Regions from separate parts of the Nocardiopsis baichengensis YIM 90130 genome, predicted to be linked through region 2. Evidence: riboswitches for the same ligand, from Rfam matches in the RefSeq annotation. Region 2 holds a riboswitch; the other holds the start of a gene.
The links. A riboswitch is a leader RNA that binds a small molecule or an ion and turns the genes downstream of it on or off. The one in region 2 is predicted to bind cobalamin.
Positions count from the first base shown of each region.

Region 1: linked by a shared signal. The riboswitch ahead of C892_RS0124255 (ABC transporter substrate-binding protein) and the one ahead of C892_RS0113450 (ABC transporter substrate-binding protein) in region 2 are both predicted to bind cobalamin.

Region 1 covers NZ_ANAS01000036.1:46,940-52,743, reverse strand. Annotated here, with positions in the region: gene putP (sodium/proline symporter PutP) at 1-1,389, opposite strand, end outside; cobalamin riboswitch at 1,606-1,772, shown strand; gene C892_RS0124255 (ABC transporter substrate-binding protein) at 1,866-2,858, shown strand; gene C892_RS0124250 (FecCD family ABC transporter permease) at 2,861-3,925, shown strand; gene C892_RS0124245 (MHYT domain-containing protein) at 3,974-4,729, opposite strand; gene C892_RS0124240 (phosphocholine-specific phospholipase C) at 4,942-5,804, shown strand, end outside.
Region 2 covers NZ_ANAS01000014.1:29,872-35,675, reverse strand. Annotated here, with positions in the region: gene C892_RS0113465 (heavy metal translocating P-type ATPase) at 1-364, opposite strand, end outside; gene C892_RS0113460 (ArsR/SmtB family transcription factor) at 493-858, shown strand; gene C892_RS0113455 (carbohydrate-binding module family 20 domain-containing protein) at 922-2,799, opposite strand; cobalamin riboswitch at 3,075-3,259, shown strand; gene C892_RS0113450 (ABC transporter substrate-binding protein) at 3,326-4,423, shown strand; gene C892_RS0113445 (FecCD family ABC transporter permease) at 4,420-5,523, shown strand; gene C892_RS0113440 (ABC transporter ATP-binding protein) at 5,520-5,804, shown strand, end outside.

The DNA of each region.
Region 1 (5,804 bases), on a different contig from region 2:
CTCCAGCACCTTCTCGTCCAGGACGTCCCAGATGACCGCGGTGGCGCCGCCGCCGACCATCCCGGCCAGCGCGCCGGTCCAGGTCATCCTCTTCCAGTACAGCGACAGCAGGATCACCGGGCCGAAGCCGGCGCCGAACCCGGCCCAGGCGTAGCCCACCAGGTCCATCACGGTGTTGTTCCCGCTCAGCGCGATCCCGGCGGCGGCCACCGCCACCGCCACGACCGCCAGCCGGCTGACCCACACCAGGGTCAGCGGCGAGGCGTCGCGCTTGAGGAAGGCCCGGTAGCCGTCCTCGGTGAGCGCCGAGGAGGCGACCAGCAGCTGGGAGTCGGCGGTGCTCATCACCGCGGCCAGGATGGCGGCCAGCAGCAGCCCGGCCACCCACGGGTTCATCAGGGCCTGGATGAGCGAGGGGAAGACGTTCTCGGCGTTGTCCAGCTCGCTGTCGAAGCCGAAGTAGGCGACGCCGGCGAAGCCCATGACCACGGCCAGGGTCATCGCCGAGACGGCCCAGGCCACGCTGACCGCGCCGGCCCGCGGCACGTCGCCCACCGAGCGGATGCCCATGAAGCGGGCGAGGATGTGCGGCTGGCCGAGGTAGCCGATGCCCCAGGCCAGACCGGAGATGACGACGACCGGGGCGAGGACGGCGCCGGTGTCGAGCGCCCCCTGGCCCTGGAAGCCGCCCAGGACGGAGGAGAGGCCGCCGGTGCCGCGCTCGGCGTCGCCGGTGATCGCGACGATGGCCACGATCGGCACGACGAGCAGCGCGATCCACATCATGACGGCCTGCACGACGTCGGTGTAGCTGACCGCGAGGAACCCGCCCAGGAAGGTGTAGAGCACCACGATCGACACGCCGGCCACGATGGCGACGGCCGAGCTCAGACCGAAGACCTGCTCGAAGAGCCCGCCCATGGCCACCAGGCCGGAGGCGACGTAGAACAGGTAGAAGGCCAGGATGAGCAGGGCCGAGACGCCGCGCAGCAGACCGGTGCGGTCGCCGAAGCGGTTCTCCAGGTAGGAGGAGAGCGTCAGGGAGTCGGACTCGCCGCCGCTGCGGGCGTCGGTGGCGCGCTCGGTGTACACGCGCAACCGGCCGGCGATGAGGATCCAGCTGCCGGCGAAGCCGAGCGCCAGGCCCACGGCGATCCAGGCCTCTCCCAGGCCCGACAGGTAGATGGCACCGGGCAGCCCCAGCAGGAGCCAGCCGCTGAAGTCGCTGGCGTTCGCGCTCAGGCCGGCGACCCAGCTGTTGAGCCTTCGGCCGCCGAGCACGAAGTCCGACAGCGACACGGTTCGCTTGTACACCCACAGACCGATCCCCACCATCACCACGAAGTACGCGGCGAAGGTGAGGACGGACGCCAGCAGTGACTGGTCCACGCCTGGCCCCCTTTTCTCCAGCTCAGGATGGTGACGACCACCGCATCCTGTACTCCGCGTCACGTGCGGCGCAATGACCGATATGCACTTCGCCACTCCTTCGAGATACGGCCGTCACATTCGTCCTCCATAGTTGTCCGACCAGCCAGAACATGGCCGAGCAGTTGTCCGATCGCACAGCGCGGACCTGCCTTCTCCCGCTCTGGGCCCTCCCCGTACGCTGGTGCCGCGACGGGAGCCAGGAAGCCGGTGCGAGTCCGGCACGGTCCCGCCACTGTGACCGGGGAGCCGACCCCGCTGGAGGCCACGGCGCGCGAGCGCTGGAAGGCCGGGCGACGCGACGATCCGGGAGTCAGGAGACTGACCCGTCGCGGAACGTTGCCGACCAGGGGCGCGGACCCCGGAGAGGATGCACACGTGCACGGCCCTGCCCTGCCCTTTCCCGGACGCGCCCGGATCCCGGGAGAGGACCGGACGTGCACCTTCGACCCCCGCACGGCGCCCCCGCGCGCCTGATCGCCCTGACCGCGGCCGCCGCAGCACTGGCCGGCTGCGGCACCACCGGCGCCTCCGAGGAGGAGGCCGCCCCCGCAGAGGGCTACCCCGTCACGGTCTCCGAGTGCGACCGCGAGGTGACCGTCGACGCCCCGCCCGAGCGGGCGGTCACCCTGAACCAGCACGCCACCGAGGTGATGCTGGCGCTCGGCCTGGAGGACCGCATGGTCGGCACCGCCTACCTCGACGACGCGGTGCTGCCCGAGTACGAGCAGGCCTACGAGGAGGTCCCGGTCCTGGCCGACGAGTACCCCTCCTTCGAGGACCTGCTCGCCGCCGAGCCCGACTTCGCCTACGCCGGCTACCCCGGCAGCGCCTTCGACGAGGCCGAGGGGCGCGGCCGCGACGCCCTCGAGGACGCGGGCATGACCACCTACGGCAGCCTCGAGCAGTGCGCGGACGAGGTGGGCGTGGAGACCTCACACCAGGAGATCCGCAACATCGGCGAGCTCTTCGGCGTCGAGGACCGCGCCGAGGAGCTGATCGCCGGGATCGATGAGCGCCTCGCGGAGACGGACTCCCGGATGGAGGGCACCGAACCGGTCGACGTGCTGGTGGTGGACAACGTCGACACCACGGTCTTCACCTCCGGCGGCAAGGGGATCGGCACCGACATCATCGAGCGCGCGGGCGGGCGCAACGTCTTCGACGACGTCGACCAGGTGTTCTCCGACGTGTCCATCGAGCAGGCCGCCGACCGCGAGCCCGAGGCCATCGTCTTCTACGACTACGGCTCGATCACGGTCGAGGAGAAGATCCAGGCCGTCAAGGACGACCCCCTGCTCTCGGGCACCGAGGCGGTGCGCGAGGAGCGCTTCGCGGTCCTGCCGCTGTCCTCGGCGGTGGTGGGGGTGCGCATCGGCGACGCCGTCGCCGACGTCGCCGACCAGCTGCACCCGGGCGAGGACGGCTGAGCGTGCGCACCGCGACGGGGCGCCGCCCCGGCCTGCTCCCCCTGCCCCTGGTGCTGGGTCTGCTCGCGGGCGCGCTGCCGGTGGCGGCCACCTTCGGCGTGATCGTCGGCTCGGTGGACGTCTCCTTCGCCGACACCTGGCGCATCACCGCCCACCGCCTGCTGCCCGGGCTGGTCGAACCGGACTGGCCGCGCGCCCACGAGGCGATCGTGGTCACCGCCCGCGCCCCGCGCGTGCTGCTGGCGGCGATGACGGGCGCGGGGCTGGCCGGGGTGGGCGCCGTGCTGCAGACCCTGGTGCGCAACCCGCTGGCCGACCCGCTGCTGCTGGGCATCTCCTCGGGGGCGACCCTGGGGGCGGTCCTGGTGGTGATCGGCGGCGTCACGCTCTTCGGCGCCTACTCCATGCCGGCGGCCGCGTTCCTCGGCGCGCTGGGCACGCTCGTGGCCGTGTACCTGCTGGCCCGCACCGGGCGGCGGATGACGGTCACCCGGCTCATCCTGTCCGGGGTGGTCGTGGGCCAGGTGTGCTCGGCCATGGCGAGCCTGATGATCATGATGTCGGGCGACCCGCACGCCTCGCGGGCCGTCCAGCGCTGGACGCTGGGCGGCCTGGGCGGGACCACCTGGGAGGACCTGCCGCTGGCCGCAGTGGCGGTGGGGGTCGGGCTGCTGGCGACGGCCGCCGCCACGCCCGCGCTCAACGTGCTCCAGCTGGGCGAGGAGATGGCGCACGGCATGGGGCTGAGGGTGCACCGGTTCCGCGCGCTGATGTTCGTCGCCACGTCCCTGGCGACGGGGGTGCTCGTCGCCCTCTCAGGGCCGATCGGGTTCGTCGGGCTGATGATGCCGCACATCGCCCGGCTGCTGGTGGGGACGGACCACCGGCGCGCCGTCCCGGTCGCGGTCCTGCTCGGGGCGTCGTTCATGGTCATGGCCGACCTGGCGGCGCGCACGCTCGCCGCGCCCCAGGAGATCCCGGTCGGCATCCTCACCGCCCTGTGCGGGGCGCCCTTCTTCCTGTGGCTGATGCGCCGCGACGCGCGCGCGGGCAAGACGATGGGCTGAGCGGACCGTTCGGGGCCCTGGGCCTGGGCCGGTGCACCGGAGGAGCGGCTAGGGGACGGCGGCTTCTCCGGTGACCGGGCGCTCGTCGGGCAGGACCAGGAGCAGCAGGGTGCCCAGCACCAGGAAGGCGCCCGGACCGATCACCATCGGGGTCAGGAAGGCCAGGGCGGGGACGCCTCCGGACGCCTCGTGCCCCGGGGCGCCCGCCGCCTCCACGCGCACCCCGGCCATCGCGATGTAGTGCATGGCCGACACCGCGCAGCCCAGCAGCCCGGCCCCCAGCAGCGTGGCCGACAGCGTCCACCGCTTGCCCACGAACCACAGCGCGCCGCCCGAGGCGCCCAGCGCCACCACCGCGGCACCCGCGACGAACAGCGGCTCATGGGCCATCGCCGCGTCCATCCGCATCGAGGCCATGCCCATGTAGTGCATGGTGAGCATCGCCGTCGCGACCAGCACCCCGCCGACCGGCAGCACGACCAGGCGGCGCCACCGGCGGGCGACCACCACGGCCAGCGCGCCGGTCATCACGACCACGGGGACGGCGGCGCTGGCGGCGGTCAGCAGCGGGTCGTAGCGGATCGGGGTGCCGGGGACGCGGAACCCGAGCATCGCGATGAAGTGCATGGACCACACCGCCGCCCCGCCCAGCGAGAGCCCGCCCAGCGCGGTCCAGGCCGCCCGGGTCCGGCCCGAGGACGACAGCGCCCGCGAGGCGTACCTGAGGCCGAGGAAGGCCCCCAGCACCGACACCGCGCACGCCACCAGCGGCGTCCACACCCCCTGAGCGAAATGCTCCACCATGCCTGTTTCCCCTCGCGGCCCGCACTACCAGGCCGTTTCCCCCTACCGCAGAACGCCGCAGATCATCGCAACCCGTGCAGCGCACCCGCAATCCCTGCACAGCGGCCGTTCCCGGACAACGGCCGTTCTCCCGCGCTCCATCCGCGGGCCTTCCCGCCGCCCCCTCGCACCCCTAGCGTTCCCGGGCGGCACCGTCGGAAGGAGCACCACCCGTGTCCCAGCCCAGCCCCCGCCCCCTCTCCCGCCGCGGCCTGTTCGGCGCCGGCGCGGCCGCCGCCGGAGGGGCCGCCGCGCTCTCGCTGCTGCCGCCCTCCCTGCGCACCGCGCTCGCCGAGCCCGCACCGCCCGGCGGGGTCGGGCGGATCGAGCACGTGGTCCTGCTCATGCAGGAGAACCGCAGTTTCGACCACTACTTCGGCACCCTGCAGGGGGTGCGGGGGTTCGGCGACCGCAACGCCGTGCGCCTGCCCGACGGGCGGAGCGTGTTCGAGCAGGGGCCGCCCTCCGCACCGGTGCCGCCGTTCGGCGTCCGCGAGGCGGCCGAGCGGCAGCGGGAGGAGCTGCAGTACATCGGCGCCCTCGACCACTCCTGGCACGGCGGGCGCCGCGCGTGGAACCGGGGGCGGATGGACGGCTGGACCGCGGCCAAGACCGCCGCGACCATGGCCCACTACGACCGCCGCGACCTGCCGCTGCAGTTCGAGCTGGCCGACACCTTCACCGTCTGCGACGCCTACCACTCGTCGATCCACACCTCCACCAGCCCCAACCGCAACCACTGGATCAGCGGGTGGACCGGCTTCGAGGCCGACGGGAGCCGGGCGGTCGGCAACGACGCCTACGACGAGGGGCGCCACCCGGGCTACGACTGGACGACCTACCCCGAGCGCCTGCAGGAGGCGGGCGTGAGCTGGCAGGTGTACCAGGAATGGGACAACTTCACCGACAACAACCTCGACTTCTTCGCCCGCTTCAAGGCGATCGCCCGCAAGGCGCTGTCGAAGGCCGGGGACTACAGCGGCCTCACCGAGTTCTACGGCGATCTCGCCGGCCGGCCCGAGGACGAGCGCGAGCG
Region 2 (5,804 bases):
CGAAGATGACGATGAGCAGGGCGCCGTCCCCGGGCTGGCCCACGGCGGCCGCGCCGAGCGCGGCGACCACCATCAGCAGGTCGACGTCGAGGGTGCGCCCCTTGAGCGCCTTGAGGCCGGACAGCGCGGGCTCCCAGCCGCCCAGGGCGTAGACCGCGCCGTAGAGCAGGCCCGTGGCCAGGGGCGGGGCACCGAGCAGGTCGAGCGGGAGGGCGAGGAGGAACACGGCGAGCGCGGCCGCGGCCCAGCGCACCTCGGGCAGCTCCAGCAGGCGGGTGCGGTGGCGCCGCGGCGCGGCGGCGAGCTGGGCCGCCGGTGCGGGCGCGGCGGCGGGGGCGGACGGGTTCGCGGTGGGTGAGGGCATCGTCGGTCCTCGCGCGGTGGTTCGGGGCAGGGCGGGACGGACCGGGGCGGAGCCGCGGCCGGTCGGGGCGCCACTATACAGGAATACATGAACAAGTCTTCATTAGTTCACGAAAGTAGGATGGCTCCATGGGCCACGAACTCGCTTCCCCTTCCCCCGCGGCCGCGCCCGCGCTCGACGCGGCCACCGCCGAGAAGGTGGCGTCCACCCTGCAGGCCCTGGCCACCCCCTCCCGCCTGCTGATCCTGTCCCGCCTGCGCGAGGGGCCCCTGCCCGCCACCGAACTGGCCGACGCGGTGGGCATGACGCAGTCGGCCTGCTCGCACCAGCTGCGGCTGCTGCGCAACCTGGGCCTGGTCGCCGGCGAGCGCCGGGGCCGCTCGGTGGTCTACTCGCTCTACGACCACCACGTCGCCCAGCTCATCGACCAGGCCCTGAACCACGTCGAACACCTGCGCCTGGGCCTGCCCGACCGGCCCGCCGAAGAAGCCTGAGCAGGCCTCCGGGGGCCCGGCCCCGGGGTACCGGGGCCGGGCTCACTGCTCCGGTCCCGCCGCTCAGTCGCGCCACTCGCCTCCGAGCTCCACGGCGCACCCGTCACCGGAGGCCACCGCCGTGCGGTTGCCGCCCGACTCCCAGGTCACCGTGCCGTCCGGGTCCTTCTTGATGTACTTGTACTCGAACTCCGCCCCCGGCGGCAGCCCGACCGAGCCGCTCCACTCGGGGTAGGCCCCCTCGTCGGTCGACAGCTCCAGCGCCCGGCCGGTGTCCCAGCCGCCCAGCTCCTCGACGGACCCGGCGACGTACACCCCTTGGCCGTAGAAGGTCTCCACGGTCGGGCCGAAGACGGCCTCGACCTCCGTGCACGCGCCGGGGTCCCCGGGGTCCCCGCCCGAGTCGCAGCCGCCGGGGTCGGCGCACTCCACCACCGCACCGGTGTGCAGGGCCACGGCCCCCTCGGGCGGGACGGACACCTCGACACGGCCGCCGGCCACCTCCACGGCGGCCCCGTCGCAGGCGCCGTCGGCGAAGGTCCCGGAGGCGACGTCGCAGTAGGTCCCGTCGGGCAGCGCGGTGGCGAACCCGGCGCTCCACTCCGAACCGGTGGCGTTGAAGGCCGCGAAGCCCGCGCCGCCGCGCTCCAGGGCCACCCGCCCCCGCTGTGAGCCGTCGTCGGCCCAGGACACCTCCTCGCCGGCCGTCGCGCTCGCGAAGGTCGGCATGCCGTTGAGCGCGCGGTGCTCGCACACCCACCGCTCCTGCGCGCAGTCGGCGGCCTCGGTGGTCCCGTCGGCCGCCATGGGCGGGCCCTGTTCGGTGGAGGTGAACGCGTAGCTGGACATCACCTTGGGCGTGCCGTAGCCGTGCGCCAGCAGGAAGGCCTGGGCCAGGTCGTAGCGGTCCCGGTCGGTCCCGTGCGTCAGGGTGGGCTCGGAGCGCTGAGTGTCGTGGTTGACGACGAAGGAGACCGCGCTGTCCGAGGCCAGCTTGCCCTCCTCCAGGTCCTTGGCGCCCTGGAGGTTCCCGTCGGCGAAGTCGTGGCCGATCCGGCGCTGGTAGTCGAACTCGGTCACGTCGCCGATCCCGGTGTACTCGTCCTCGCCGATCGCCGCGTCGGCGATCACCTCCTGGAAGACGTAGGGCGCCTCGTTCCACCCGGGAACGGTGCCGGGGAGCATGTCCACGACGGCCTGCAGGTCCTCGGGCGGCATGTGCTTGGCCGCGTCGATGCGGAACCCGGCCACGCCCATGTCGACGAGCGAGGCGAGGTAGTCGCCGAGGCGCTCGCGCACGTAGGCGTCGCCGGTCGCCAGGTCGCTCAGCCCGAGCAGCTCGCAGGTGCGCACCTCCCAGGGGTCGCTCCAGTCCTCGATGTCGCGGCCGCACTCGGCGGTGTTGAAGTCCTGCTCGGTGTAGCCGTGGGCGCCGTCGCCGAACAGGTCGGGGTAGGAGTACTTCTCGTACGCGCCGCCCGCGCTGCCCGGGCCCGCCCCGACCGACCCGGTGCCGGTCATGTGGTTGACGATCGCGTCGACGTAGATCCGGACGCCGGAGTCGCGGCAGCGGTCGACCATGTCCTGGAAGTCGGCGGCGGTGCCCCGGCGGGTGTCGTCCAGGCGGTAGCTGACCGGCTGGTAGTCCTGCCACCAGGGGTAGCCCTCCTCTTCCAGCACGACGTGCTCCTGGGGCGGGGAGACCTGGACGGCGGCGTAGCCGTTGGGGCCCAGGACGTCCTCGCACTCCTGGGCGACCGACTCCCAGCGCCATTGGAAGAGGTGGACGACGGCGCCGCCGTCGTCGGGGGCGGCGGCCGGGGACGCGGCCGCGGCTGCGGGCGCCCCGGACGCGGGCTGCCAGGGGGCCGCGGCCGGCAGGGCCGCGCCGAGCAGCAGCACCGCGGCCAGGGTGAGGGTTCTTCGGAGGATGAGGGGCATCGCGCTCTCCTCGTGTGCGGGGGTGCGGGGGGATGGGCGGCCGTGCCGCACCGGCGCGGAACGACCGCCACGTAAAGATCTTGCTATATCTGCAAGAACTTTCAATACGTGCCGAAACATAGCAGCAATGACCGGCGATGTGAACGGCCTCACACCGCCTTCATCTCCGCGGACACGCCGGCCACGGCCGGATCCTGCAAAATCTTGCGCACACGTGCACCGACGGCCGCCTCCCGGAGGCGCCCCTGCCCTCCGCCCGCGAGGGCCCCGACTGCTACGGTTTCCAGCCGTCGGCCGCCCCATCAGGGCGTACAGGGAATCCGGTGCGAATCCGGAACTGGCGCGCAGCGGTGAGGGGGACGGCCGGGGCACGACGCCACTGGACCGCGAACGCGGTCCGGGAAGGCGCCCCGGCCGTGCGAACCCGAGTCCGAAGACCTGGCCGACCCCGGAAGGCCGCCCCGCGGCCTTCGGGAGAACGTGTCCGCCGGCCCCGCGCACGGGCCCCGCACAAGGAAAGGCCTCCGTGGCGACTCCTGCCCCGGCTGCCCACGGCAGCCCCGTCCCCCGTCCCGCCCGCCGCCGCCCCCGCCCGGCCCCCGCCCTCGGCGCCCTGGCCGCGGCGGCGCTCCTGCTCTCCGGATGCGCCTCCGCCGGAGGCGGCGAAGGAGGCGGCGACGCCTCCGGCCCCGAGGCCGCCGGCTCCCCCAAGACGATCGAGAACTGCGGCCGGGAGGTCGAGGTGGCGGCCCCGCCGCAGAGCGCCGTCGCCCTCGACCAGGGCACCACCGAGATCCTGCTCTCCCTCGGGCTGGCCGACCGCATGGCCGGCACCGCCAAGTGGACCGACCCGGTCATGGAGGGGCTGGAGGACGAGGAGGAGAAGGTGCCCCGCCTCGCCGAGCACATGCCCTCCTTCGAGCGCGTCCTCGACGCCGAGCCCGACTTCGTCGGCGCCTCGTTCGCCTCGACCATGGGCACCGGCGGCGTGGCCGAGCGGGACGACTTCGAGGAGCTGGGCGTGCCCACCTACCTCTCCCCCGCCGACTGCGTCGGCAAGGACAACAGCACCGGCGGCGACGGCACGCGCGACGAGCCCCTGGAGATGGAGACGGTCTACCGGGAGGTCCGCGAGCTGGCGGACCTGTTCGGCGTCGAGGACCGCGGCGAGGAGCTCGTCGCCGACCTGCAGGAGCGCGTCGACACCGCCACCGAGGGGATCGACCCCGACACCGCCTCCGACACCACGCTCATGTACTGGTTCTCCGACTCCAACGCCCCCTACATGGCCGGGTGCTGCGGCGCCCCGGGCATCATCACCGGGGCCGTGGGGGCGCAGAACGCCTTCGACGACACCTCCGACGAGTGGCCGCAGATCAACTGGGAGACGGTCGCCGACCGCGACCCCGACCACCTCGTGGTGGGCGACCTGACCCGGGAGACGCAGACCGCCGAGAGCGCCGAGGCCAAGATCGAGTTCTTGGAGAGCGACCCGGTCACCCGGAACATGGAGGCGGTGCGCGAGGAGCGCTACATCGTGGTGAGCGGCGCGTCGATGAACCCCTCGATCCGGACGGTCGAGGGCATCGAGCAGGTCGCCGACGCGCTGTCGTCGGCATCATGACGGCGGGGCGGAGCGCGGCCGCGGCCGCCGCCGGCCTGGTGATCCTGGCCCTGTCGGTGGCCGCCGCCACCGCCCTCGGTCCGGCGGGGATCACGGTCCCCGAGGTGGCGGCGGTGGCCTGGTCCCGGACGGGCGGACCCGAGTCGGGGCTGTCGGCGGTGCGCGAGGGCATCGTGTGGGAGCTGCGCCTGCCCCGCGCGCTGCTCGCCGCGGTGTGCGGGGCCGGGCTCGCGGTCTGCGGGGCGGTGCTGCAGTCCCTGCTGCGCAACCCGTTGGCCGACCCGTTCGTGCTGGGCGTGTCCTCGGGGGCCTCGACCGGCGCCGTCCTGGTGCTGGTCCTCGGTGTCGGGGGCGGGCTGTTCTCCCTGTCCACCGGCGCGTTCGCCGGCGCGTGCGTCTCCTTCGCGCTGGTGCTGCTGCTCAGCAGGCTCTCCGGCGGCACCACCGCCAAGGTGGTGCTGTCCGGGGTGGCGGTCATGCAGCTGTTCTCCGCGCTGACCTCGCTGATCGTGTACTCCTCGGCCGACGCCGAGCAGGCCCGGAGCGTGCTGTTCTGGCTGCTCGGGTCGCTCAGCGGCGCGCGCTGGGACGACGTGTGGCCGTGCGCCGCCGCCCTGGTGGCCGCCCTGGCCGTGTTCGCCTCGCGCGCCCGGGAACTGGACGCCTTCGCCTTCGGCGAGGACGCGGCGGCCGCCCTGGGCGTGGCGGTGGGCAGGACCCGCCTGGTGCTGCTGCTCGCCACCGCGCTGCTCACCGCGTTCCTGGTCAGCAGCGCCGGGGCGATCGGGTTCGTCGGGCTCGTGCTGCCGCACGCCGTCCGGGCGCTGACGGGCCCCGGCCACCGGCACGTCCTGCCCGCGAGCGCGCTGGCCGGCGCCGTCTTCCTGGTCTGGGTCGACGCGCTGTCCCGCAACGTGTTCGCCCCACAGGACCTTCCCGTGGGGGTGGTGACCTCGCTGATCGGAGTTCCCGCGTTCATGTACATCCTCTACCGGGGCCGCCCGTCGCGCTCGGCGGGGCCGAAGCGCCGGCGTCCGCTCGATGCGCACCCGCGCCCCGCCGGCCCCACCGCCCGCGCGTCCGCGGGAGGCCGCCGGTGAGCCTGCTCGCACACGAGGTCTCCTGGTCGGTCGGCGGCCGGCTGGTGGTCGACGGGGTGAGCCTCGCGCCCGCGCCCGGCACCACCACCGGGCTGCTCGGGCCGAACGGGTCGGGCAAGTCGTCGCTGCTGCGCCTGCTGGCCGGGCTCCGTCCCGCCGCCGCGGGCGTGGTGGAGCTGGACGGGGTGCCGCTGGCACGGGTGGGGCGCCGGACGGCGGCCCGCCGCATCGCCGTGGTCGAGCAGAACGCCGCGACCGAGACCGACCTGACCGTGGCCGAG